DNA from 3 places in the Streptomyces sp. NPDC088766 genome. Region 3 is predicted to be linked to each of the others. Evidence: riboswitches for the same ligand, from Rfam matches in the RefSeq annotation. Region 3 holds a riboswitch; each other region holds the start of a gene.

Region 1 (7,512 bases), on a different contig from region 3:
GTCGCGACCACCTGGACCGTTACCCCGTGCAGTCGATCACGCCGTACACCGTGCGGGACGACCACACCCTGCTGCGGCGGCTGGCCCGCATGCGGCGGATGGAGACGGTCGTCGAGCGGCAGGAGTACGCACTGGGCACGGTGTGTGCCGCGATCCCGATCACCGTGGGTGCGACCGCCGCCACGATGGCCATCTCCCTCCCCGCTCATCAGGCCGACCGACTGCCGACGGCGGTACAGCAGTTGCAGAGCGAGGTCGGGCGGATGCTGGGGTCACTTGCTGTCTCTATCAGCATCTGAAAACTTACTCCTTGTGATCTGTTGTGCACGTTCAGCAAGATGCCAGCAGTGTCAGGGGTCGATTCCCGGCCAGTCGACGGCGATGACGGGGTAGGGCGATGCGCGAGTCCGTGCAGGCAGTAGAGGCAGAGGTCATGATGAGCTTTCTCGTCTCAGAGGAGCTCTCTTTCCGCATCCCGGTGGAACTGGGCTACGAGACCTGCGATCCGTACGCCGTACGGCTCACCTTTCATCTGCCCGGTGATGCCCCGGTGACCTGGGCCTTCGGGCGTGAGCTGCTCATCGACGGAGTGGGCAGACCGTGCGGTGAGGGAGACGTGCGGGTCTCGCCGGCCGACCGGGATCTCCTGGGCGAAGTACTGATCCGGCTTCAAGTGGGCTGTGATCATGCGGTGTTCCGCTCTTCGGCGGCTCCGCTCGTGGCCTTCCTCGACCGCACCGACAAGCTGGTCCCGTTGGGGCAGGAGGGCGCTTTCGCCGACTTCGACGCTCATCTCGACGAGGCCTTGGACCGGATCCTGGCGGAGGAACAGAGTGCCGGGTGAGGTCTGGTGGGGACTGGTGGCGCACCGGTGAAGTAACGCTTCTGCTGGAACGGTGACGGCACGCCTGGCGATCGGCCCGCCCCGATCGGCGAAGTGGCGTGCATGAGGAGCATGACGTCCCGGGTGCACGAAGCGCGTCGTGTCCGACGACCCCTTTCGCACACCCGGGAGTGTCAGTGTTTGCGGCGCCTGCCCCGGCCACCCCGAGCGCTCTGCGCGGCCGTACCGGCCGTACCCGCCCCCGGCGCCGCCGGAGCTGCCGCAGTGACGGCGCCCGTACCCGACCGGTCCGCCGACACCACGAGCGCGGCAAGTGCCGTGGTCACCGGAACCGACGCGACCAGACCGATCGAACCGACCAGCGTGCGCACGATCTCCTCGGCGACCAGCTCGCTGTTGGCAACCGTGCCGACGCTGCTCTGCGCGATGGAGAACAGCAGCAGCAGCGGCAGGGCGGCACCGGCGTAGGCCAGGACGAGCGTGTTGACCACGGACGCGATGTGGTCGCGACCGATCCGGATGCCCGCCCGGTACAGCCCCCGCCAGCCCATCGTGGGGTTGGCCTCGTGCAGTTCCCAGACCGCCGACGTCTGGGTGACCGTGACGTCGTCCAGGACACCGAGCGACCCGATGATGACCCCGGCGAGGAGCAGGCCACTCATGTCGATCGTCGGGTACAGGCCGTGGATCAGACCTGTGTTGTCGTCCGTGTTGCCGGTGAGCGCCGCCCAGTCGACGAACCAGGAGCCGAGGACGCCGATCAGCAGCAGGGAGATGAGGGTGCCCAGAACCGCCACGGAGGTGCGGGCCGACAGACCGTGACACAGGTAGAGAGCGATGAGCATGATGGCGCTCGCCCCCACGACCGCCACCGCGAGCGGGTTCGAGCCTTGCAGGATCGCAGGCAGGACGAAGAAGTTCAGCACCATGAAGCTGATCGCCAGCGAGACCAGCGCCATGACACCCCGCAGCCGCCCGACGACCACGACGGCGACGGCGAAGACGAGGGCGAGCAGGGTCAGCGGGACGCGGCGGTCCACGTCGGTCACCGAGTACTGAAGGTCCTTCGGCGCGGAGGGTTCGTAGGCGACCACGACCTTCTGCCCCTCGTGCAGCTGCCGTGACTGGTCCGGCTGGACGATCTCCGTGAAAGTACGGCCCTTGTCCGCGCCGGTGTCCACGCGGATCGTGGCCTTCTTGCAGGTGCCGCTCGCCTGCTGGGCCGCGGAGGAACCTTCAGCGGTGGAGGTGTCGCCGGTGGGGGTGCCGCCCGAGGCGTTCGCCGACGAGCAGCTGATGTTCTCGACGTTGGAGACCGTCGCCCGCTGCGTCTGCCGGTCGAAGCCGACGCCGGTGCGTTCGTGTGCCGGGGCACCGCCGGGCCACAGCACGACCAGACCGGCGAGCACGGCCACCGCGAAGGGGATGAGAACGGCCGCGATGACCTTGCGCAGATGCTTGGAGACGGGGGCGGCCGGGCCATGACTGTGGCTGTGCCCGTGGCCGCCGCCCGGACCGGGGGCATGGCTGCCGTGCCCGCCGCCAGGACCATGTCCGTGACCATGGCCGTCATCTGAACCGTGCCCGTCACCGGGGCCGGGGCCGTTGCCTCCGCCTCCGCCGGAGCCTTGTCCGCCCTCGTTGCCGAAGCCGTACCCGTCGTCGGGCCCCGCACCCAGACCCGGACCGGCACCCGGACCGGCACCCGGACCCGGACGAGGGCCCGATCCGGGAACGGAACCGCCACTGGGGCCGTGCCCCTGCCCCCGCCCGGGGCGTGCGGCGGGAGGAATGCCCGGACCGCGGGGCTGTTCGGGCGGTGGGAACGGAGGATGGGGTGTCGTGGTCACCGCCCGATCATCGCAAGAACGACCGAGGCCCACTGTTCACCGCGCCACAAAGGGCGCTAGCGTGGAGGCACTTTTGCACACGCGGGAGCTCGGAGCACCGGGCTGAGAGGGCGCTGACCTCCGTCTTTGCGATGTTTCACGTGGAACGTCACCTTCACCGAGTGATGTTTCACATGAATCGCCGGCAGACGGAAGCCGCTGCGTCGACCGCTGAACCTGTTACCGGGTAATGCCGGCGTAGGGAGTAGGTCTCATGACCAACAAGGACGCACGCACGCCTGCCTCCGCGCAGACCTCCGACGAGGTCTCTGTCGACGGGGAGGCCGGGAAGTCCATCGGATGGCACAAGGCGTATGTCGAGGGTCCGCGCTCCGACCTGCGCGTGCCGGTCCGTCAGGTGCACCTCACCAACGGGCAGTCGGTCACGCTGTACGACACCTCCGGCCCGTACACCGATCCGCTCGTCGAGACGGACGTCCGCAGGGGGTTGCCGCTTCTGCGGGAGAACTGGGTCATCGCCCGCGGCGACACGGAGGAGTACGCGGGCCGCCCCGTCCGTCCGGAGGACGACGGGATCAAACACACCTCGCCGCGCGGCGGACTGCGCAACCTCGACGCGGTCTTCCCCGGACGGCCCCGCCTGCCGCGCCGTGGCCGGGACGGGCAGGCGGTCACTCAACTCGCCTACGCACGCCGGGGCGAGATCACGCCGGAGATGGAGTACGTGGCCATCCGGGAGAACGTGGAGCCCGAAGTCGTCCGTGAGGAGATCGCGGCCGGACGTGCGGTGCTGCCCGCCAACGTCAACCACCCGGAGATCGAGCCGATGATCATCGGCAAGCGGTTCCTGGTGAAGGTCAACGCCAATATCGGCAACTCGGCGGTGACCTCCTCCATCGAGGAGGAGGTCGAGAAGATGACCTGGGCCACCCGATGGGGCGCCGACACGGTCATGGACCTGTCCACCGGCCGCAACATCCACACCACCCGTGAGTGGGTGCTGCGCAACTCGCCGGTCCCCATCGGCACGGTGCCGCTCTATCAGGCGCTGGAGAAGGTCGACGGCCGGGCGGAGGAGCTGACCTGGGAGATCTACAAGGACACCGTGATCGAGCAGGCCGAGCAGGGCGTGGACTACATGACCGTCCACGCGGGCGTGCGCCTGCCGTACGTCCCGCTGACGGCGAACCGCAAGACCGGCATCGTCTCCCGTGGCGGCTCGATCATGGCCGCGTGGTGCCTGGCCCATCACAAGGAATCGTTCCTCTACGAGAACTTCGAGGAGCTCTGCGAGATCCTCGCGGCCTATGACGTCACGTACTCGCTGGGCGACGGGCTGCGGCCCGGCTCGATCGCGGACGCCAACGACGAGGCCCAGTTCGCGGAGCTGCGCACCCTCGGGGAACTCAACCGCATCGCGAAGCGTTTCCATGTTCAGACCATGATCGAAGGCCCGGGACACGTCCCGATGCACAAGATCAAGGAGAACATCGACCTTCAGCAGGAGATCTGCGATGAGGCTCCGTTCTATACGCTCGGCCCGCTGACGACGGACGTCGCCCCGGCGTACGACCACATCACCTCCGGCATCGGTGCCGCGATGATCGCCTGGTGGGGCACGGCGATGCTCTGTTACGTCACACCCAAGGAACACCTGGGCCTGCCCAACCGTGACGACGTCAAGACCGGCGTCATCACCTACAAGATCGCCGCCCACGCAGCCGACCTCGCCAAGGGGCACCCCGGTGCGCAGGAATGGGACGACGCGCTGTCCGACGCCCGCTTCGAGTTCCGGTGGGAGGACCAGTTCAACCTGGCTCTCGACCCGGACACCGCACGAGAGTTCCACGACGAGACACTGCCGGCCGAACCGGCGAAAACGGCCCACTTCTGCTCGATGTGCGGGCCGAAGTTCTGCTCGATGAAGATCTCCCAAGACATCCGCCGGGAGCACGGAGGCAGTCGGGAGGAGGTCGAGGAGGGAATGGCGCAGAAGTCCAAGGAGTTCGCGGCCGCGGGCAATCGGGTGTATCTGCCGATCGCGGACTGACGCGCGGTAACGGCGCCGCTGCCGTGCCGGTTGGGGCACGGCAGCGGGGCCGCGGTGCTCAGGGCCGGGGGCGGCGCCGGCGGTGGCCGGGCCGAGGGTGGGACGCGGGCGGCCGTTGGTTTCCGTCGGGGGAGGTGTTTCTGGAGTGTGGCTCGGCAGACTGGTGTCATGACAGCGCAATCCATGAGCAAGGGCGCCAATCTGCCGGTCGATGTGCCGTCCGTACGCGTCGAGATCAGCTGGTCCGAACAGGGCGGCGGGCCGGACGTGGACGTATCGGCCCTGCTGCTGACGGCCGCCGGCAAGGTGCGTGACGACGCGGACTTCGTCTTCTACAACCAGCCGCGGCACGCCTCCGGCGCCGTGCGGCATCTGGGGAAGCGGAGCGCCGGCGGCGTCACCACCGACACGGTCGAGGTGGACCTGCGTTCGCTGGAGAGCGTCGTCGCCCGCGTGGAACTGTGCGCGTCCGCCGACGGCGGCACCTTCGGGCAGGTGGCCGGTCTGACGCTCAGGCTGCTCGATGCCGGGGGCTTGGCGGAGTTGGCGCGGTTCGATATGCGGGGGGAGACCGAGACCGCTTTCGTCGGCGGTGAGCTGTACCTGAGGGAGGGGCGCTGGAAGTTCCGGGCGGTCGGACAGGGGTATGCCTCCGGGCTCGCGGGCCTGGCCACCGACTTCGGGATCAGCGTCGATGAGGAGCCCGCCGCCACGGCAGCCGGCCCCGGGGCGTCGTCCGTACGCACGCCTCCGCCGCCTCCACCCGTCGCGCCCGTGTCGCCCCCGCCTCCGTCGGCCGCGCCCTGGCCTCCTCCGGCCGTGCCCACGTCGCCGCCTCCCGCTCCGGCCCCCTCCGCCGCCGTGTCCGCGTCGTCCTCCGGGGGCGCCCGGCTGACCAAGGGAGAGGAACGCCTTCCCGTCGACATGCGCAAGCGGCTGTCCCTGCGCAAGCAACAGGTGGCCGTCAGCCTGAGCAAGCGTGGTGCGGCCGGGGTCAGCGCGCGGGTCGTTCTGGTGCTCGACGCATCGGGGTCCATGTCGTTCCTGTACTCCGGCGGTGTGGTGGCGGACGTGGTCGAACGCATGGCCGCGGTGGCGGCACAGCTCGACGACGACGGCGAGATGCAGGCCTGGACGTTCGCCTCGAACCCGGCCCGGCTGCCGGATCTGCGCCTCGGGGAGCTTCCCGAGTGGCTGCGGCTGCATGTGCGGGTGGGGGAGATCAGCCTGTTCCGGCGGAGCAAGAAGCCGCAGAAAGGGCTGCAACCGGGCCAGGTCGACATGCGCTCGGTCGGCATCCAGAACGAGGAACAGAAGGTCATCGCCCAGGTCAGAGACTTCGTCCGGGCGAACCCGGCGGCAGCTCCGACGCTGGTGCTGTTCTTCTCCGACGGAGGCGTCTACCGCGACGCCGCGATCGAGAAGGAGCTGCGCGCCGCGGTGGAGGAGCCGATCTTCTGGCAGTTCGTCGGACTCGGCCGCTCCAACTACGGCGTCCTCGAGCGGTTCGACACGCTATCCGGCCGACGCGTGGACAACGTGGGCTTCTTCGCCGTCGACGACATCAGCACGGTCCCGGACCCCGAGCTCTACGACCGGCTCCTGTCCGAGTTCCCGCGTTGGCTCACGGCCGCGGGGCAGGCGGGCATCCTCTGACCGGCGGACCGGCGGACCGGCGGACCGGCGGACCGGCGGACCGGCGGACCGGCAGATGGGCCCTCGTCCCTGCCCCGTACGGCTCACGCTCCCCAGGCCGGGGGCGCAAGCCGAGGGCCTATTCCGGCTGGTGCTCGGGGCCTCCGAAGTCCGGGCTGGTGTAGTCCGGGCTGCTGAAGCTCGGGCGGGAGCTGCCCGACGTCCCTTCGTCGGGGCTGCTGAAGCCCGGACGGCCGTAGCCGATCTTTGGCAGACGGCCGGTGGGCGCCGGCGGGGCCGGTGCGGGGTCGAGTGCGGCGCTCGTGCCCGGGTCGGCGAGGGCCTCGCGCAGGAAGGGCAGGATGCCCCGCTCCAGCAGGGCTTCCCGCCAGGCCTCCTTGGCGCGGTCCACCTCCTCGCTCAGTTCGCCGTACGGGCCGGCCTCCAGGGAGGGACGGTTGCGCAGGGCGGTGAGCAGGAGTCCGACGGTCGCGACGAGGATCGCGGCCGCGGCCACCGCCCCGAACGTCCATCCGGTGGTGAGCATCGTCGTGGCGAACGCCGGCTCGGGATCGAGCATCCGCAGGATGTAGCCGACGAGCAGGAAGATCACCGCGGCGGTGCCGGCGAGGACGGGGGTGAGGACGGCGGCGACGGCGACGGCGCCTGCTCCGGCGGCCTCGGCGGCCTGGGCCGCTTCCCCCATGGTGGTGGCGAATCCCATTCCGGCGCCGCCCGGCTCACCGGAGCCGGACTCATGGCCGGCCGAGGAGGGGCTGGACGGCGCCGGATGGCGCAGTTCCTCGCGGACCTTCACGTAGTGCTGGTACTCGGTCGCCGCGGCCGCCGTGATGAGCGCGGAGGCGTTGAGCGCCATGGTGCGCAGTTGTTCGGGGTTGAGCCGCTGTCCCGCAGCGGTCGGTTCCGGGCGGTGTGGTGCGGAGCGCAGCGCCTCGTCGAGGATCCGCTCGTACTCCTGGCGGTCCTCGCTGTGCAGGTGCTGCGGAACGCTGTTCATGTGCATCCCCCGATGCTCCGTAGGGCTTGGGGCTCGCATGCCAACGAGCCGTCGGGCAGAAACGGAGGGGAGCCTGCTACGGATGAACCGATGGTAGAGCGGCGACGGCCCGGGG
Region 2 (7,512 bases), on a different contig from region 3:
GTGCACCGAGGGGTCCACCCGGCGCATCGCGACGGTGGTCAGCTCGGTGCCGGACGCGACCAGCGCCCGCTCCAGCACCTCCAGGCTGGGCGCGCCGCCCGTCCCCATGATCAGACGGGACGAGTACGCCGTACCGCCGAGGACGAAGGGATCGTCGGCCATGGCTCAGCCTCCCTGGACGGCGGTGAGGACTTCCACGCGGTCTCCGTCGGAGAGGGCGGTGGCGGACCACCGCGCGCGCGGGACGACGGTTTCGTTGAGGGCCGCGGCCACCCCGGAGGACGCCGGCGTCAGGGACCGTACGACGCTGTCGAGTGCCGTGCCGGGAGCGACCTCGCGCCGCTCACCGTTCACCGAGATCTTCATGCGGGCTGCTCCGAGAGTGCGGCGGCGTGGAAGCGCCGGGGGGTGAAGGGACGGGCCTCGGCGGGAAGTTCGCCGGTGACCAGCGCGTGCGCCAGCGCGTCCCCGGTGACCGGCGCCAGCAGCACGCCGTTGCGGTAGTGCCCGGTCGCCAGCAGCAGACCGTCCAGCCCCGTCGGCCCGAGCAGCGGCGCGTTGTCCGGCGAGCCGGGACGCAGCCCCGCGCGGGTCTCGGTGAGCGGCAGCTCGGTGATGCCGGGGATCAGTTCGTGGGCGTCCCGCAGCAGCTCGTACACGCCGCCCGCCGTCACCGTCGTGTCCCAGCCCAGTTCCTCGCTCGTCGCCCCGACGACCAGCTCGCCGTTCTCGCGCGGCACCAGGTAGACCTGGCTGCCGCGCACCACGGCCCGGACCGTCCGGGTCAGGAACGGCGCGTACCGCCGCGGCACGGTCAGCCGAAGCACCTGCCCCTTCACCGGCCGCACCGGCGGCAGCACCTCCGCCGGGACGCCCGCGAGCCGCCCGCTGAGGCTGCCCGCCGCGAGCACCACCTGCCGCGCCGCGAGTGCCGTACCCGCGCGCGTGCGCACCCCCGTGGCGCGCCCGGCCGACACCGTCAGCCGCTCCGCCCGGTCGCGGTGGAAGGCCACGCCCGCCCGCTCACAGGCGGCCGCCAGCGCCGCCACCAGCCGCCGCGGATCGATCTGGTGGTCCCCGTCCACCCGCAGCCCGCCCCGCACCCCGGGCGCGAGCATGGGCTCCAGCCGCCGGCACTCCCGGCCGGACAGCCACTCCGAGGCCAGCCCCGACTGCCGTTGCAGGGCGTGCAGTTCCCGCAGATGGGCGCGGTCGTCGGCGTCCAGCGCGACCGCGAGGGTCCCGGAGCGGCGGTAGCCCAGGTCGTGACCGGTCAGTTCGGTCAGCTCGGCCGCGAAGTCCGGGTAGCGGCGGGCCGATTCCAGGTTCAGGCCGAGCAGTGTCTGTTCGCCGTGGTGCAGTTCGGAGACGGCGGCGAGCATCCCGGCCGCCACCTGCGCGGCCCCGCCGCCCGGCGCGGGATCCAGCACCGCCGTGGCGAGCCCGCGCTGCGCGGCCCGCCACGCGGTGACCAGCCCGATGATGCCGCCCCCGACGACGAGGACGTCCGACTTGTCTGAGGACATGGGCGTCCAGCCCCTCCCTTCGCCGGCATGACCCGGATCAGGTTCGTACGGTCGGAGGCCGCCAGCCTCCCTCTCAGCCCGGTGCGTCCGGGCTCCCGCGAGTGCTCTAGGTTGGCCACCCTAGCCCCCCGTCCTCCGTCTCGGTAAGGGAGTCTCCTCTCGTGGCCCGTTCGCTCGACGGCCTGGTCCTGGCCCCGGTGGCCGACCAGGCCCCCGGTCAGGTCGGCACCCGCACCCGCTTCACGTACCGCGAACGCGACGGCGTGGTCTGGGCCGACTACGCGGGCGGCGACGTCGTCCGCGGGCATCTCGTGGGGACCCGGCAGGGGGACCGGCTGGACTTCCGGTACGTCCAGCTGGGGCACGACGGGACGACGTCGTCCGGGCACTGCGCGTCCACGGTCGTCGAGCTGCCCGACGGGCGGCTGCGCCTCGACGAGACCTGGGAGTGGGAGTCGCGGACCGGCAGCGGGACCAGTGCGGTGGAGCAGATCACGCAGCAGGACGGCTGACTGACAACACGTCAGCTGTCTAAGGTGGCCGGGTGAGCGAGCAGACGCGGGAAGAAGACGGACGGGCGGCGCGACGGGTGGTCGTCGTCGGCGCCGGGATGGCCGGGGTGCAGACCGCGGTCGCCCTGCGCGAACAGGGCTTCGACGGCACGGTGACCGTCGTCGGCGCCGAACCCCACCAGCCCTACGACCGGCCCCCGCTGTCCAAGGCCGTCCTGCTCGGCAAGGCCGAGCACTCCGCCTTCGACGTCGACTTCGAGAGCCTCGACGTCGAACTCCGGCTCGGCAGCGAGGCCCTCGGGGTCCGCCCCGCCGACCACGAACTCGACACCGGGTCCGGGCCCGTCCCGTACGACGTCCTCGTGCTCGCCACCGGCGCCGAACCGATCCGGCTGCCCGGCGCCGAGGGCGTCCCCGGCGTCCATCTGCTGCGCACCCTGGACGACGCCGAACGGCTGCGGCCGGTGCTCGCCGGCCGTCACGACATCGTCGTCGTCGGCGCCGGCTGGATCGGCGCCGAGTTCGCCACCGCCGCGCGCGAGGCCGGCTGCGCGGTCACCGTCGTCGAGGCCGCCGACCGGCCGCTGGCCGGCGCCCTGCCCGCCGACGTCGCCGCCGCGATGACCGCCTGGTACGCCGACAGCGGCACCGAACTGCGCACCCACACGCGCGTGCGGCGCGTCGAGCCCGGCGCGGTCCTCCTCGACGACGGGTCCCGGCTGTCCGCCGACGCCGTCGTGGTCGGCATCGGCGCCCGCCCCGCCACGGCCTGGCTGACCGGCTCGGGCATCGAGCTGGGGCCGCACGGCGAGGTCGTGGCCGACGCCGGCCTGCGCACCTCCCTGCCCGACGTGTACGCGGTCGGCGACTGCGCGTCCTTCCCCTCCGGGCGGTACGGCGAGCGCCTCCTGGTCCACCACTGGGACAACGCCCTCCAGGGCCCGCGCACGGTCGCCGCGAACATCCTCGGCACGGCCGGCGACGAGGCGCCCGCGGTCTACGACCCGGTCCCGTACTTCTGGTCGGAGCAGTTCGGCCGCTTCGTCCAGTACGCCGGGCACCACGGCGGCGCCGACACCACCCTGTGGCGCGGCGACCCCGCCGGACCGGCCTGGACGGTCTGCTGGCTGCGCGACGACCGCCTGGTCGCCCTGCTGGCGGTGGGCCGCCCGCGCGACCTCGCGCAGGGCCGCCGGCTGATCGAGTCGGGCACGCCGGTCGACCCGGAGCTGGTCGTGGACCCGGAGCGGCCGCTCAAGACGGCGACGGCCCGACCGGGGCCTTCCCGGGCGTGACCGCGGTGCTCCGTCCGGAGGAGTCCCGCGGCGTCCGGCGGCGGCCCCGTCCCCCTGAGGGGAGCCTCGGGTACCGACTGCCGGTCCGGGATGGCAGTCTTGAGGGGTGACCGAGATTGACGCAAAGATCGATGCTCTCGTCCCCGCCTGGCTCACCCTGCCCGACATCGCGGAGATGCTCGATGTCGACGTGACGCGTGTGCGGCAGCTGGTCAAGGAAGGCCAGCTCATCGCCGTACGCCGTGGTGAGAACAGGGCGCTGCACGTCCCCGCCGCCTTCATCGACGAGGACAAGGTGACCAAGGGCCTGTCCGGGACCCTGACCCTGCTGCGGGACGACGGCTTCACGGACGAAGAGATGCTGGAGTGGCTGTTCACGCCCGACCCGTCCCTGCCGGGGACCCCGGCGCAGGCACTGAGCGAGAATCGCGGCACGGAGGTGAAGCGCCGCGCCCAGGCGCTCGCCGTCTGAGCCGCGGATCCGCTCCACGGATCCGCCGCTCTCCACGGATCCGCCGCTCTCCACGGATCCGCCGCTCTCCACGGATCCGCCGCTCTCCACGGATCTGCGGCTCTCCACGGATCCGCTGATCCGCAGAACCGCCAGGTGTGCGGCCGTGGTCAGCCGCGGCCGCACACCGCCGCCCCGGGAAAGGCCCGGGGCGCCGCCACGCCCCGGGGGACCCACGCATGTCCGACACGGCCCGCTCCCAGCTCGCCGACGCCCGCCTCTACCTCTGCACGGACGCCCGTAGGCGCCAGGGCGACCTGCCGGAGTTCCTGGACGCGGTCCTCGCGGGCGGCGTGGACATCGTGCAGCTGCGCGACAAGGGCATGGAGGCGGCGGAGGAGCTGGAGCACCTCGAGGTGTTCGCCGACGCCTGCGCCCGCCACGGCAGGCTGCTCGCGGTCAACGACCGGGCGGACGTCGCCCATGCCGCCGGCTCCCAGGTCCTCCACCTCGGCCAGGGCGACCTGCCGGTCCCCGCGGCCCGCGCCCTCCTCGGCGACGGCGTGCTGATCGGCCGCTCCACGCACAGCGAGGCGGAGGCGGACGCCGCGGCCGTCCAGGAGGGCGTCGACTACTTCTGCACGGGCCCGTGCTGGCCCACCCCCACCAAGCCCGGCCGCCCGGCCCCCGGCCTCGGCCTGGTCCGTCACACGGCGGCGCTGGGCACCGGGCGTCCCTGGTTCGCGATCGGCGGAGTCGACCTCGGCAACCTCGACGAGGTGCTGGAGGCGGGGGCCCGCCGCGTCGTGGTCGTCCGGGCGATCACGGAGGCCGACGACCCCGGGGCCGCGGCGGCGAAGTTCGCCGAGCGGCTGCGCGCGGTCTGAGCCGGGCGCCCGGACGCCGGCCCGTTCACCCGTCCGGCCTCCTCGCCCGTCCCTGTCCCCTCCCTCTCCTTTCCGGCCCGGTCCCTCGCCGTCCGCCGCTCTTCCCGGCTCCGCCCGGCTCGCCCCGCCTGTCCAAGGGATGGACAACGAGACGACAATTCGGGCAAATTTCCGAGTTTCGGTTGGGGGAGGTCCCTCCCCTGGCTAACCTGCGGGTATGGCCCTCGGAACCGCATCCACCAGGACCGACCGCGCCCGCACCGTGCGCGACATCCTGGCCACCGGCAAGACGACGTACTCGTTCGAGTTCTACGCGCCGAAGACCGCCCAGGGCGAGCGGAACCTGTGGAACGCGCTCCGGCGGGTCGAGGCCGTGGCCCCCGACTTCGTCTCCGTCACCTACGGCGCCGGCGGCACCACGCGGGCGACCACGGTCAAGGAGACGCAGCAGATCGTCGTCGACACCACCCTCACCCCGGTCGCGCACCTCACGGCCGTGGACCACTCCATCGCCGAACTCCGCAACATCATCGGCCAGTACGCCGACGCCGGGATCCGCAACATGCTCGCCGTGCGCGGCGACCCGCCCGGCGACCCCATGGGCGAGTGGGTGCCGCACCCGCAGGGGCTCACCTACGCCGCCGAACTCGTCCGGTTGATCAAGGAGTCGGGCGACTTCTGCGTCGGCGTCGCCGCCTTCCCCGAGATGCACCCGCGGTCCGGCGACTGGGACACCGACATCGCACGCTTCGTCGACAAGTGCCGGGCCGGCGCCGACTACGCCATCACGCAGATGTTCTTCGAGCCCGATTCCTACCTGCGGCTGCGCGACCGGGTGTCGGCGGCCGGCTGCGCGACCCCGGTGATCCCCGAGGTCCTGCCGGTGACGAGTGTGAAGATGCTGGAGAGACTGCCCAGGCTCAGCAACGCCCACTTCCCGGCGGCGCTGAAAGAGCGGATGCTCACAGCCAAAGACGATCCGGCCGCTGTACGCTCCATTGGCATCGACTTCGCCACGGAGTTCTGCGCTCGGCTGCTCGCCGAGGGAGTGCCCGGACTGCACTTCATCACGCTCAACAACTCCACGGCGACGCTGGAAATCTACGAGAACCTGGGTCTGCACCACCCACCGCAGGCCTAGACCGGTCGCACCGCCTTACGACACACTGCGTAGCGGCCAAGGGGAGAGGGGCGTACATGGGCTGGACGGTCCTCTACATCGCGTTCGGCATCGTCGCGCTGTGGCTGCTCGGTGAGGTGCTGCTGCAGTACAAGGCACGGCTGCGCTGGCGGCTGCTGGCCTTCGGCGGCTTCCTCGGCGTGGTGGTCGGTGTCCTGATCCCGTCGATCGTCGTCATCGGTGTGGGCGCGGCCGCCTTCGCGGTCGGCCAGACGTACGTCACGCTCTCGTTCCGCCGCGGCTTCGCCGAGGGCTGGGCCGTCAGCCGCCCCGGCACCGAAGGCACCAAGCGCCGCCGCGGCAAGGGCGAGCACCAGGACCCGACCCTGGAGGTCTCCGACCTGGAGGAGACCGAGGGCGGTCCCGACCCGTACGGCCGGGACGCGGGCACGCCGTTCGGCGGCGACGACATCGCGTACGGCCAGGACAAGAGCGCCTACGGCGACGACGACCGCGACGACGTGTTCACGCCCGCGCGCGGCGCCGGCGCCACGGCGGCCGGGACCACCTCCGTCTACGAGCCCCAGCCCCTGCCCGACGACACCGGCTCCTACGGCGTGTACAGCGACACCGCCCACACGTCCGCCACCCAGCCCCAGGACCAGTACGCGACCGCCGCCCAGGGCGCCGACCAGGGGTACGGCTACGACGGCTACTCCGGATACGGCCAGCAGCAGTACAACTACGACGCCTCCGGCGAGCAGCAGTACGCGGCCTACTCCGATCCCTACATCGGCACCCAGACCTACGGCGGCGGCTCCTACGGCGGCGGGTACGACCAGCAGCAGTACCCGCAGCAGGGCTACGGCCAGGACCAGTACGGCACCGGCGGCTACGACGGAACCCCGGCCGGCGGCGTCTGGGTCCCGCAGCAGCGCAGCACCGACGACCCGCTCGCCGGCGAACTCCCGCCCGAGCAGCCGTACCCCTACCAGGGCGACGGGCAGCGGCAGGGCAACGGGTACGACGAGCAGTACCGCTTCTGACGGACACTCACGACCGCCGCCCCGAGGGACGGCACGGGCGGGGGCCGCGGCTCACTGCGAGCCGCGGAACTCCGGCCCCTCCACGACGAGTCCCGACACCAGCGCGCCCGACATGCCCGCGTGGGGGAGCCCACCGCCCGGGTGCGCCCAGCCGCCCGCGGTGAACAGTCCCGGAAGGGCGGTCGAGTTGGCCGGGTGCAGCAGCAGGCCCCCCGCCGCCGCCAGCGCCGGCGCCGGGACGGACCCGCCCGCCACGCCGGTCTCCTCCGCGATGTCCGCCGGGGTGCGCACCTCGCGCCACAGGACACGGTCCCGCAGGCCCGGAAGGGCGCGCTCGGCGACGCCGAGCACCGCCTCCACCAGGTCGGTCCCCGGCTCGGCCCCGGCCGGGACGACGACACTCAGGGTGACCGCCTCATGGGCGGAGTCCGGCACGAGAGCCGGGTCCCCGGGCCGCAGCACCGTGACCGTCGGACCGGCGGCCGGCGCGGGCGCCGTACCGAACAGGGCCTCCAGCTCGCCCTCGCGGTCCCGCGTGTGCACCACCGTCCGGTGCGCGGTCCCCTCCGGGCGCCCGCCGCGCAGTGCGAGCAGCACGGTGAACCGGCTCGGCAGGCCCCGCTGCGGCACGACCTCGCCCGGGCCGCGGGGCGGCAGCCCGGTGAAGCGGCCCGT
Region 3 (7,512 bases):
GGTCTTCCTCGCCGGCCAGAACTCCAGCAGCTCACGATCGCCGAGCGGGTCCGCACCAGCAGCTCCACCCGGCGCAGGGCCCCGCCCGTGTGCCGCACGAGCTGCTCCAAGGACCGGTCGGGGCAGGTCGGCACGGTGGCCGACAGATCGGCACCGGAAGTCACGATGGGCCTCGACTGCCCTACCCGGTGTGCGATTTCGTCGCAGTACCGGTCATGTGCGAGAAGGCTCGTGCGCCACACCGTACGGGCGGGACGATCAGTCGAGCACGACGATTTCGGTCGCGTCGAACTCCACCCCGACCGTGTCCCCGGTCTCCGGCGCCAGCCGCAGCGCGCAGGCGGCCTCCAGGCGCGGGGCGTCCCGCGGCTGGAGGTGGACGGCGACGTGGGTGCCCTTGAAGGTGCGGGCGGCGACCGTGCAGGGCAGGCCCTGGCCGGCGTCGACCAGCCGCACCCCGGCCGACCGCACCAGCAGCGTGCGGGTGCCCTGCGGGGAGCCGGCCGGCACCGGCACCTTGCCCCACGGCGTGTCCGCGGCCTCCCCGGTGACGCTCGCCTCCACCACGTTGTCGAAGCCGAGGAAGCGGGCCACGAACGCGTCCGCCGGCCGCTGCCACACCTCAAGTGGCGTGCCGGACTGGGCGATCCGCCCGTCCCGCATCACCACGACCCGGTCGGCCAGCGCGAACGCCTCACCCTGGTCGTGGGTGACCGCGAGCACCGTGGTGCCCAACCGGCCGAAGAGTTCCCGCAGTTCGACGACCAACCGCTCCCGCAGCGACCGGTCGAGCTGCCCGAGCGGTTCGTCCAGCATCAGCAGCCGCGGGCTGGGCGCGAGCGCGCGGGCCAGCGCCACCCGCTGCTGCTCACCGCCGGAGAGCGCGGCGACGGCCCGCCCGGCCGCGTCCGGCAGCCCGACCAGATCGAGCAACTCCCCCACCCGTTCGCGCTGTCGTCCCCGCCCGGCGCCGCGCATGCGCAGTCCGAAGGCCACGTTGCCGCCGACGTCCCGCTGCGGGAACAGCTGATGGTCCTGGAACATCAGCCCCAGCCCGCGCCGATGCGCGGGCACACCCGCCTGGTCCCGTCCGTCCAGCACCACCCGTCCGGCGTCCAGGGGTTGCAGCCCGGCCACCGCCCGCAGCAGCGTCGACTTGCCGCTGCCGCTGGGCCCGAGCACACACACCACCTCGTGCTCGACGACGGTGAGATCGACGGCGTCCAGCACCGCCCGGTCCCCGAACCGCACGGTCACGCCTTCGAGCCTCAGCATCAGAACTCCCCGGTACGGTCGACGGGGGTGCCCCCGGTCGAGTCTGCTCGAGACTGGGGGAGGATCCGCTCCAGCACCAGCAGGGCGATCGCGCACACCAGCATCAGGATCGTCGAAAGGGCCATGGCCTGGCCGTAGTTCAGCTCGCCGGCCCGCCCCAGCAGCCGTGCCACGGCGACCGGCAGGGTCGGGTTGTCGGGCCGCGCGATGAAAACCGTCGCGCCGAACTCCCCCAGCGACACGGCGAAGGCGAAGCCGGCCGCGACCAGCAGCGCCCGCCGCACCATCGGCAGGTCCACCTCCCGCCACACCTGCCACGGTGACGCCCCGAGCACGGCCGCGGCCTCCCGCAGCCGCTCGTCGACGGCCCGCAGCACCGGCAGCATGGTCCGCACGACGAAGGGCACGCCGACCAGCGCCTGCGCGAGCGGTACCAGGATCCAGGTGGCCCGCAGGTCCAGCGGAGGTTCGTCGAGCGCGATCAGGAACCCGAAGCCGACGGTCACCGCGGAGACCCCCAGCGGCAGCATCAGCAGCGCGTCGAACCCGCGGACCAGACGCCCGGCGTCCCGCCGGGTCAGGGCCGCCGCCGCCAGAGCGCCGATCGTCACCGCGATCGCGGTGGCGGCGAGGGCGTACTCCAGCGAGTTCCCGATCGCCTCGATCGGCGGCACCAGGAACACATTGCCGTCGTCACTGGTCAGCGCCCGGTAGTAGGCGAAGTCGGGGGCGTCCAGGGAGCGCTGCACCAGCACGGCCGGCGGCAGCACGAGCAGCAGCCCGATCGTGCCGAGCACCCCGGCCAGCAACGCCCACTGCCCCGCCCCGCGCGGTCGCCGTGCCGTCGCGGCCGCGTCGACGAGCCGCAGCGCGCTCTCCCGCCGCCGTACGGTCCAGGCGTGCACCGCGAGGATCGCGCCGACGGCGGCGAACTGGACGATCGTGAGGACGGCGGCCGTCGACAGGTCGAAGATCTCCGAGGTCTGCCGGTAGATCTCGACCTCCAGCGTGGAGAACGTCGGCCCGCCGAGGATCTGCACCACACCGAAGGAGGTGAAGGTGAAGAGGAACACCATCAGCGCGGCGGCTGCCACGGCCGGCCCGAGGGCCGGGAGGGTGACCTGCCGCCAGGCCCGCAGCGGCGAGGCGCCCAGCACGCGCGCGGCCTCCTCCTGCCGCGGGTCGAGCTGCGCCCACAGCCCGCCGACCGTCCGCACGACCACGGCGTAGTTGAAGAAGACGTGGGCCAGCAGGATCGCCCACACGGTGGTGTCCAGCCGTACGCCCCACAGGTCGTCGAGGAGACCGCCGCGCCCGACCAGCGCCAGGAACGCCGTACCGACGACGACGGTCGGCAGGACGAACGGGACGGTCACGACGGCCCGCAGGACCCGCTTGCCGGGGAAGGAGAACCGGGCGAAGACGTAGGCGGCGGGCAGCGCGACGAGCAGGGTCAGCACGGTGGAGGCGAGCGCCTGCCAGGTGGTGAACCACAGGACGTGCCGGATGTCGGACTGCCCCAGCACGTCGAACAGGCGCCCGAAGTGCCAGCCGCCGCCGGAGTGCAGTCCCCGCGCGGTGATCGCGGCGACCGGGTAGGCGAAGAACAGCCCGAAGAACGCGACGGGCAGGGCCATGAGCCCGAGCCGCGCCGCGCTCCCGGTACGCCGGCGGCGGGTGCCCGCCCGCCGGTCTACTTCAGTACGAGCGAGGTCCACGACTTGACCCACTGGTCGCGGTCCGCGGCGATCTTCGCCGGGTCCATCGTCTCGGGATCCTTGGCGGCCGGGCCGTACTCGGTGAACTCGGCGGGCACGGCCGCGCCCTTCGCCACCGGGTAGACGAACATGTTGAGCGGCATGTCCTCCTGGAACTCCTTCGAGATCAGGAAGTCGATCAGCGCCTTGCCGCCCTCGCTGTTCCTCGCGTTGCTCAGCAGCCCGGCGAACTCGATCTGCCGGAAGCAGGTGCCGGTCGCGACGCCGGTCGGCGCGGTCGTCGGCTTCGGGTCGCCGTAGATCACCTCGGCGGGCGGCGAGGAGGCGTAGGAGACGACGAGCGGCCGGTCCGCCCCGGCCTTCCTGCCGCCGGCCGACCCGGAGAACTCCTCGTTGTAGGCCTGCTCCCAGCCGTCGACGACCTTCACGCCGTTGGCCTTGAGCTTCTTCCAGTAGTCCGGCCAGCCCTCGTCGCCGTACTTCGCCGCGGTGCCCAGCAGGAATCCGAGGCCGGGCGAGGAGGTGGCGGCGTTCTCGGTGACGAGGAGGTTCTTGTACGCCGGCTTCGCCAGGTCGTCGAAGGTGGCGGGCGGCGCCAGCTTGTGGTCGGCGAAGTACTTCTTGTCGTAGTTGACGCAGATGTCGCCGTGGTCGACGGGCGTGACCCGGTGCTTGCCGGCGTCCAGCTGGTACCGGCCGTCGACCTGATCGAGCCCCTGCGCCTGGTACGGCTGGAAGAGGCCGTTGTCGAGCGCGCGGGAGAGCAGGGTGTTGTCGACGCCGAAGAAGACGTCGCCCTGGGGGTTGTCCTTGGTGAGGATCGCCTTGTTGACGGCCTGGCCGGCGTCGCCGTCCTTGAGGACCTTCACCCGGTAGCCGGACCGCTTCTCGAAATCGGCGAGCACGCTCTTGGAGACGACCCACGAGTCGTGGCTGACGAGGGTGACGGTTCTGCTCCCGCTCTGGGCGGACCCGCCGTCGTCCGACGATCCGCAGGCGGACAGCGTGACGAGGCCGAGGCCGACGGCCGCGGCCATGAGCGTCCTGGTGTGCACTGGTATTCCTCCTGGAGGTGACCAGGAAGAGACGCGGCCCTGCCCGGGGACCCGCGAGGGGGCTCCCGGGCAGGGCGCAACAGCTCGAGTGATGACCGAACTTCCTACCCAGAATGACCTGGGCGAGGTTCAGAGGGTCTGCGGCCCGGTTGCCGCACTCTCAGCGCTGTGGCGCTCCCCTGTCGGAATATGAAGATGTCTGGTTCATCGCACTGTCCGAAAACATGACAGTACTGACGTCGGCCAGACTACCGCTCGGTGGCGGCGAGCTGACCACACGCCCCGTCGATCTCCTGACCGCGGGTGTCCCGGACGGTGACGGGCACCCCGTGCGCCGCGATGGCCTCGACGAACGCCTTCTCGTCCTCGGGCCGGGAGGCGGTCCACTTGGAGCCCGGCGTCGGGTTCAGCGGGATCAGGTTCACATGCACGGGCCGGCCCCTGAGCATGCGCCCGAGCCGGTCACCCCGCCAGGCCTGGTCGTTGATGTCGCGGATCAGCGCGTACTCGATGGACAGCCGGCGTCCGGACTTCTCGGCGTACTCGAACCCGGCGTCGAGCACCTCGCGCACCTTCCACCGCGTGTTCACGGGAACGAGGGTGTCGCGCAGCTCGTCGTCGGGAGCGTGCAGCGAGATCGCGAGCCGGCACTTGAAGCCCTCGTCGGAGAACCGGTTGATGGCCGGCACCAGCCCGACCGTCGACACGGTGATCCCGCGCTGCGAGAGCCCCAGCCCGTCGGGCGCGGGGTCGGTGAGCGCACGGATCGCGCCGACGACCCGCTTGTAGTTGGCGAGCGGCTCGCCCATGCCCATGAACACGATGTTGGACAGCCGGGCCGGCCCTCCGGGGACCTCCCCGTCGCGCAGCGCCCGCATCCCGTCCACGATCTGGTGGACGATCTCGGCGGTGGACAGGTTCCGGTCCAGCCCGGCCTGCCCGGTCGCGCAGAAGGGACAGTTCATCCCGCAGCCGGCCTGCGAACTGATGCACATGGTGACCCGGTCCGGGTACCGCATCAGCACCGACTCCACGAGCGTGCCGTCGAACAGCCGCCAGAGCGTCTTGCGGGTGGTCCCCTGGTCCGTGGACAGATGCCGTACGACCGTCATCAGCTCGGGCAGCAACGCCTCGCGCAGCTTCTCGCGGGCGCCGGCGGGGATGTCGGTCCACTCGGCGGGGTCGTGCGCGAACCGCGCGAAGTAGTGCTGGGACAGCTGTTTCGCACGAAACGGCTTCTCACCGATCTCCGCCACCGCCTCCTTCCGCTCGGCGGGCGAGAGGTCGGCAAGATGCCGCGGCGGCTTCTTGGCTCCGCGGGGGGCGACGAAAGTGAGTTCTCCGGGTGCAGGCATAACCCTTCCAGTGTCGCAGATCGACTCGGGTGCCCCGGTCGGCTCAGAACAGCCCGGCGGCCACAGCCGCGCACCACCCGATGTACGCCTTGGTGCGGTGCCATCCGCCGCAGTACAACTTCGCTCTGCGCCGCCCGTTCTGCGCGAGAAGCGCCTTGCACCACCGGCACTGCAGGTCGCCGTGATAACTGCCGTCTTCTTCGCGCCTCGCCCGCCCCATGCGGAGAATCCTAGCGGCCCGTTCGCCGGCCGGTTCATGCGACGAGCCCCCGTCCTCGGGGGACGGGGGCTCGTTCCGGGCGCGGGGCGGGAGACCGCTCAGCCGGAGCCCACGAACAGCACCAGCAGCAGCCACACCACCGGCGCGGTGGGCAGCAGGGAGTCCAGGCGGTCCATGATGCCGCCGTGGCCGGGGAGCAGCGTGCCCATGTCCTTGATGCCGAGGTCCCGCTTGATCATGGACTCGCCGAGGTCGCCGAGCGTCGCGCTGGCCGCGACCGCCAGGCCGAGCAGCAGACCCTGCCACCAGGCGCCGTCCTCGATCAGGAACTGCATGCACAACGCGCCCACGACCATCGCGAAGGACACCGCGCCGAGCAGGCCCTCGCGGGTCTTGCCGGGGCTGATGCGCGGAGCGAGCTTGCGCTTGCCGAAGCGCCAGCCGACGGCGTACGCCCCGGTGTCGCTGACGACGGTCAGGAGCAGGAACGTCAGGACGCGGCGCGCTCCGTCGTCCGCGGTGAGCATCATGGAGACGAACGTGGCCAGGAACGGGACGTAGAAGGCGGCGAAGACACCGGCCGTGACGTCCCTGAGGTAGCCCTCCGGCGGTTCCGTCATCCGCCAGACCAGGACCGCCAGCGCGGTCAGGGCCATGGCGACCCAGGCGCCCTCGGCGCCCCGGACGTACCCGGCGACGACCATGGCGGCGCCGCCGACCGCGAGCGGCACCAGCGGCGCCTTGATGCCCTTGCGCTCCTGGAGCCGGCTGGTCAGTTCCCACAGGCCGACGACGACGGCGACCGCGACCACGCCGACGAACACGGCCTTGACCACGAACAGCGACGCGATGATGACCGCACCGAGCCCGACACCGACGCCTATGGCCGCAGTCAGGTCACGGCCCGCGCTCTTCTTCTGCGGGACGGGTGCCGGCTGTGGTGCGTCGGGCATGGGCTCCGGATTCTGCGGCACCGCCGCAGGGGGCAGCGCCGACGGGGTCTCGTCACGGAACGTCCCCGCGCGGGACGTCTCGTCGCGGAACGTCCCGCCGTGGGACGTCCCGTCGCGGAACGTCTCGTCTCGGAACAAGGGGCCGCCCAGCCGAGCGGCCCCCCGGTCGTCATCCTGGTTTCCGCCATGAGCGGGTACGTCGGGGACGATGGGCATGGGGCGAGTCTGCTGCGCCTCAGGCGCATCGTACGCGGGACCCGCCGCGGCAGCCCCCTGGACGGGTCCGTGCGGGACGGCCCCGTGATCGTTGGGCCCCCAGTACCCGGCCTGTGAACCGGCACGTGGCGGAGCGCCCCAGGAAGAGTCGTTCATCAGACCTCGAGCAGCTCCGCTTCCTTGTGCTTCAGGAGCTCGTCCACCTGCGCGACGTACTTCGCGGTGGTGTCGTCGAGTTCCTTCTCCGCACGGCGGCCCTCGTCCTCCCCGACCTCGCCGTCCTTGACGAGCTTGTCGATGGCGTCCTTGGCCTTGCGGCGCACGGCGCGGATGGACACCTTGGCGTCCTCGCCCTTGCCCTTGGCGACCTTGATGTAGTCGCGGCGGCGCTCCTCCGTCAGCTCGGGGAACACCACCCGGATGATGTTGCCGTCGTTGCTCGGGTTGACACCGAGGTCCGAGTCGCGGATCGCCTGCTCGATGTTGCGCAGCGCGCTCTTGTCGAACGGGGTCACGACCGCCATGCGCGGCTCCGGCACGGAGAACGAAGCCAGCTGGTTGATCGGCGTCGGCGCGCCGTAGTAGTCGGCCACGATCTTGTTGAACATCGCCGGGTGCGCACGGCCGGTGCGGATCGCGGCGAAGTCCTCCTTGGCGACCACGACGGCCTTCTCCATCTTCTCCTCGGCCTCGAGGAGGGTCTCTTCGATCACCACTTGC

What was found. Region 3 has a riboswitch for thiamine pyrophosphate ahead of ACIP5W_RS31330 (thiamine ABC transporter substrate binding subunit). Riboswitches for the same ligand answer to the same signal wherever they lie in the genome.
Region 1: it holds a riboswitch for thiamine pyrophosphate, as region 3 does, so the genes downstream of both, thiC (phosphomethylpyrimidine synthase ThiC) here and ACIP5W_RS31330 (thiamine ABC transporter substrate binding subunit) in region 3, are expected to answer to the same signal.
Region 2: it holds a riboswitch for thiamine pyrophosphate, as region 3 does, so the genes downstream of both, thiO (glycine oxidase ThiO) here and ACIP5W_RS31330 (thiamine ABC transporter substrate binding subunit) in region 3, are expected to answer to the same signal.

What each region holds. Positions count from the first base shown of each region.
Region 1 is NZ_JBIVKQ010000003.1:179,433-186,944, reverse strand. Features, by position in the region: gene ACIP5W_RS06115 (IclR family transcriptional regulator) at 1-299, shown strand, start outside; gene ACIP5W_RS06110 (SsgA family sporulation/cell division regulator) at 398-844, shown strand; gene ACIP5W_RS06105 (YibE/F family protein) at 1,018-2,694, opposite strand; TPP riboswitch at 2,766-2,955, shown strand; gene thiC (phosphomethylpyrimidine synthase ThiC) at 2,948-4,744, shown strand; gene ACIP5W_RS06095 (VWA domain-containing protein) at 4,913-6,400, shown strand; gene ACIP5W_RS06090 (hypothetical protein) at 6,519-7,403, opposite strand.
Region 2 is NZ_JBIVKQ010000013.1:112,977-120,488, forward strand. Features, by position in the region: gene ACIP5W_RS19720 (thiazole synthase) at 1-162, opposite strand, end outside; gene thiS (sulfur carrier protein ThiS) at 166-366, opposite strand; gene thiO (glycine oxidase ThiO) at 363-1,526, opposite strand; TPP riboswitch at 1,524-1,635, opposite strand; gene ACIP5W_RS19735 (hypothetical protein) at 1,688-2,038, shown strand; gene ACIP5W_RS19740 (NAD(P)/FAD-dependent oxidoreductase) at 2,071-3,333, shown strand; gene ACIP5W_RS19745 (Rv2175c family DNA-binding protein) at 3,440-3,805, shown strand; gene thiE (thiamine phosphate synthase) at 4,024-4,671, shown strand; gene metF (methylenetetrahydrofolate reductase [NAD(P)H]) at 4,889-5,812, shown strand; gene ACIP5W_RS19760 (hypothetical protein) at 5,869-6,837, shown strand; gene ACIP5W_RS19765 (phytoene desaturase family protein) at 6,889-7,512, opposite strand, start outside.
Region 3 is NZ_JBIVKQ010000030.1:56,271-63,782, forward strand. Features, by position in the region: gene ACIP5W_RS31320 (ABC transporter ATP-binding protein) at 259-1,275, opposite strand; gene ACIP5W_RS31325 (ABC transporter permease) at 1,275-2,993, opposite strand; gene ACIP5W_RS31330 (thiamine ABC transporter substrate binding subunit) at 2,969-4,030, opposite strand; TPP riboswitch at 4,132-4,239, opposite strand; gene rlmN (23S rRNA (adenine(2503)-C(2))-methyltransferase RlmN) at 4,297-5,403, opposite strand; gene ACIP5W_RS31340 (hypothetical protein) at 5,447-5,623, opposite strand; gene ACIP5W_RS31345 (phosphatidate cytidylyltransferase) at 5,722-6,948, opposite strand; gene frr (ribosome recycling factor) at 6,948-7,505, opposite strand.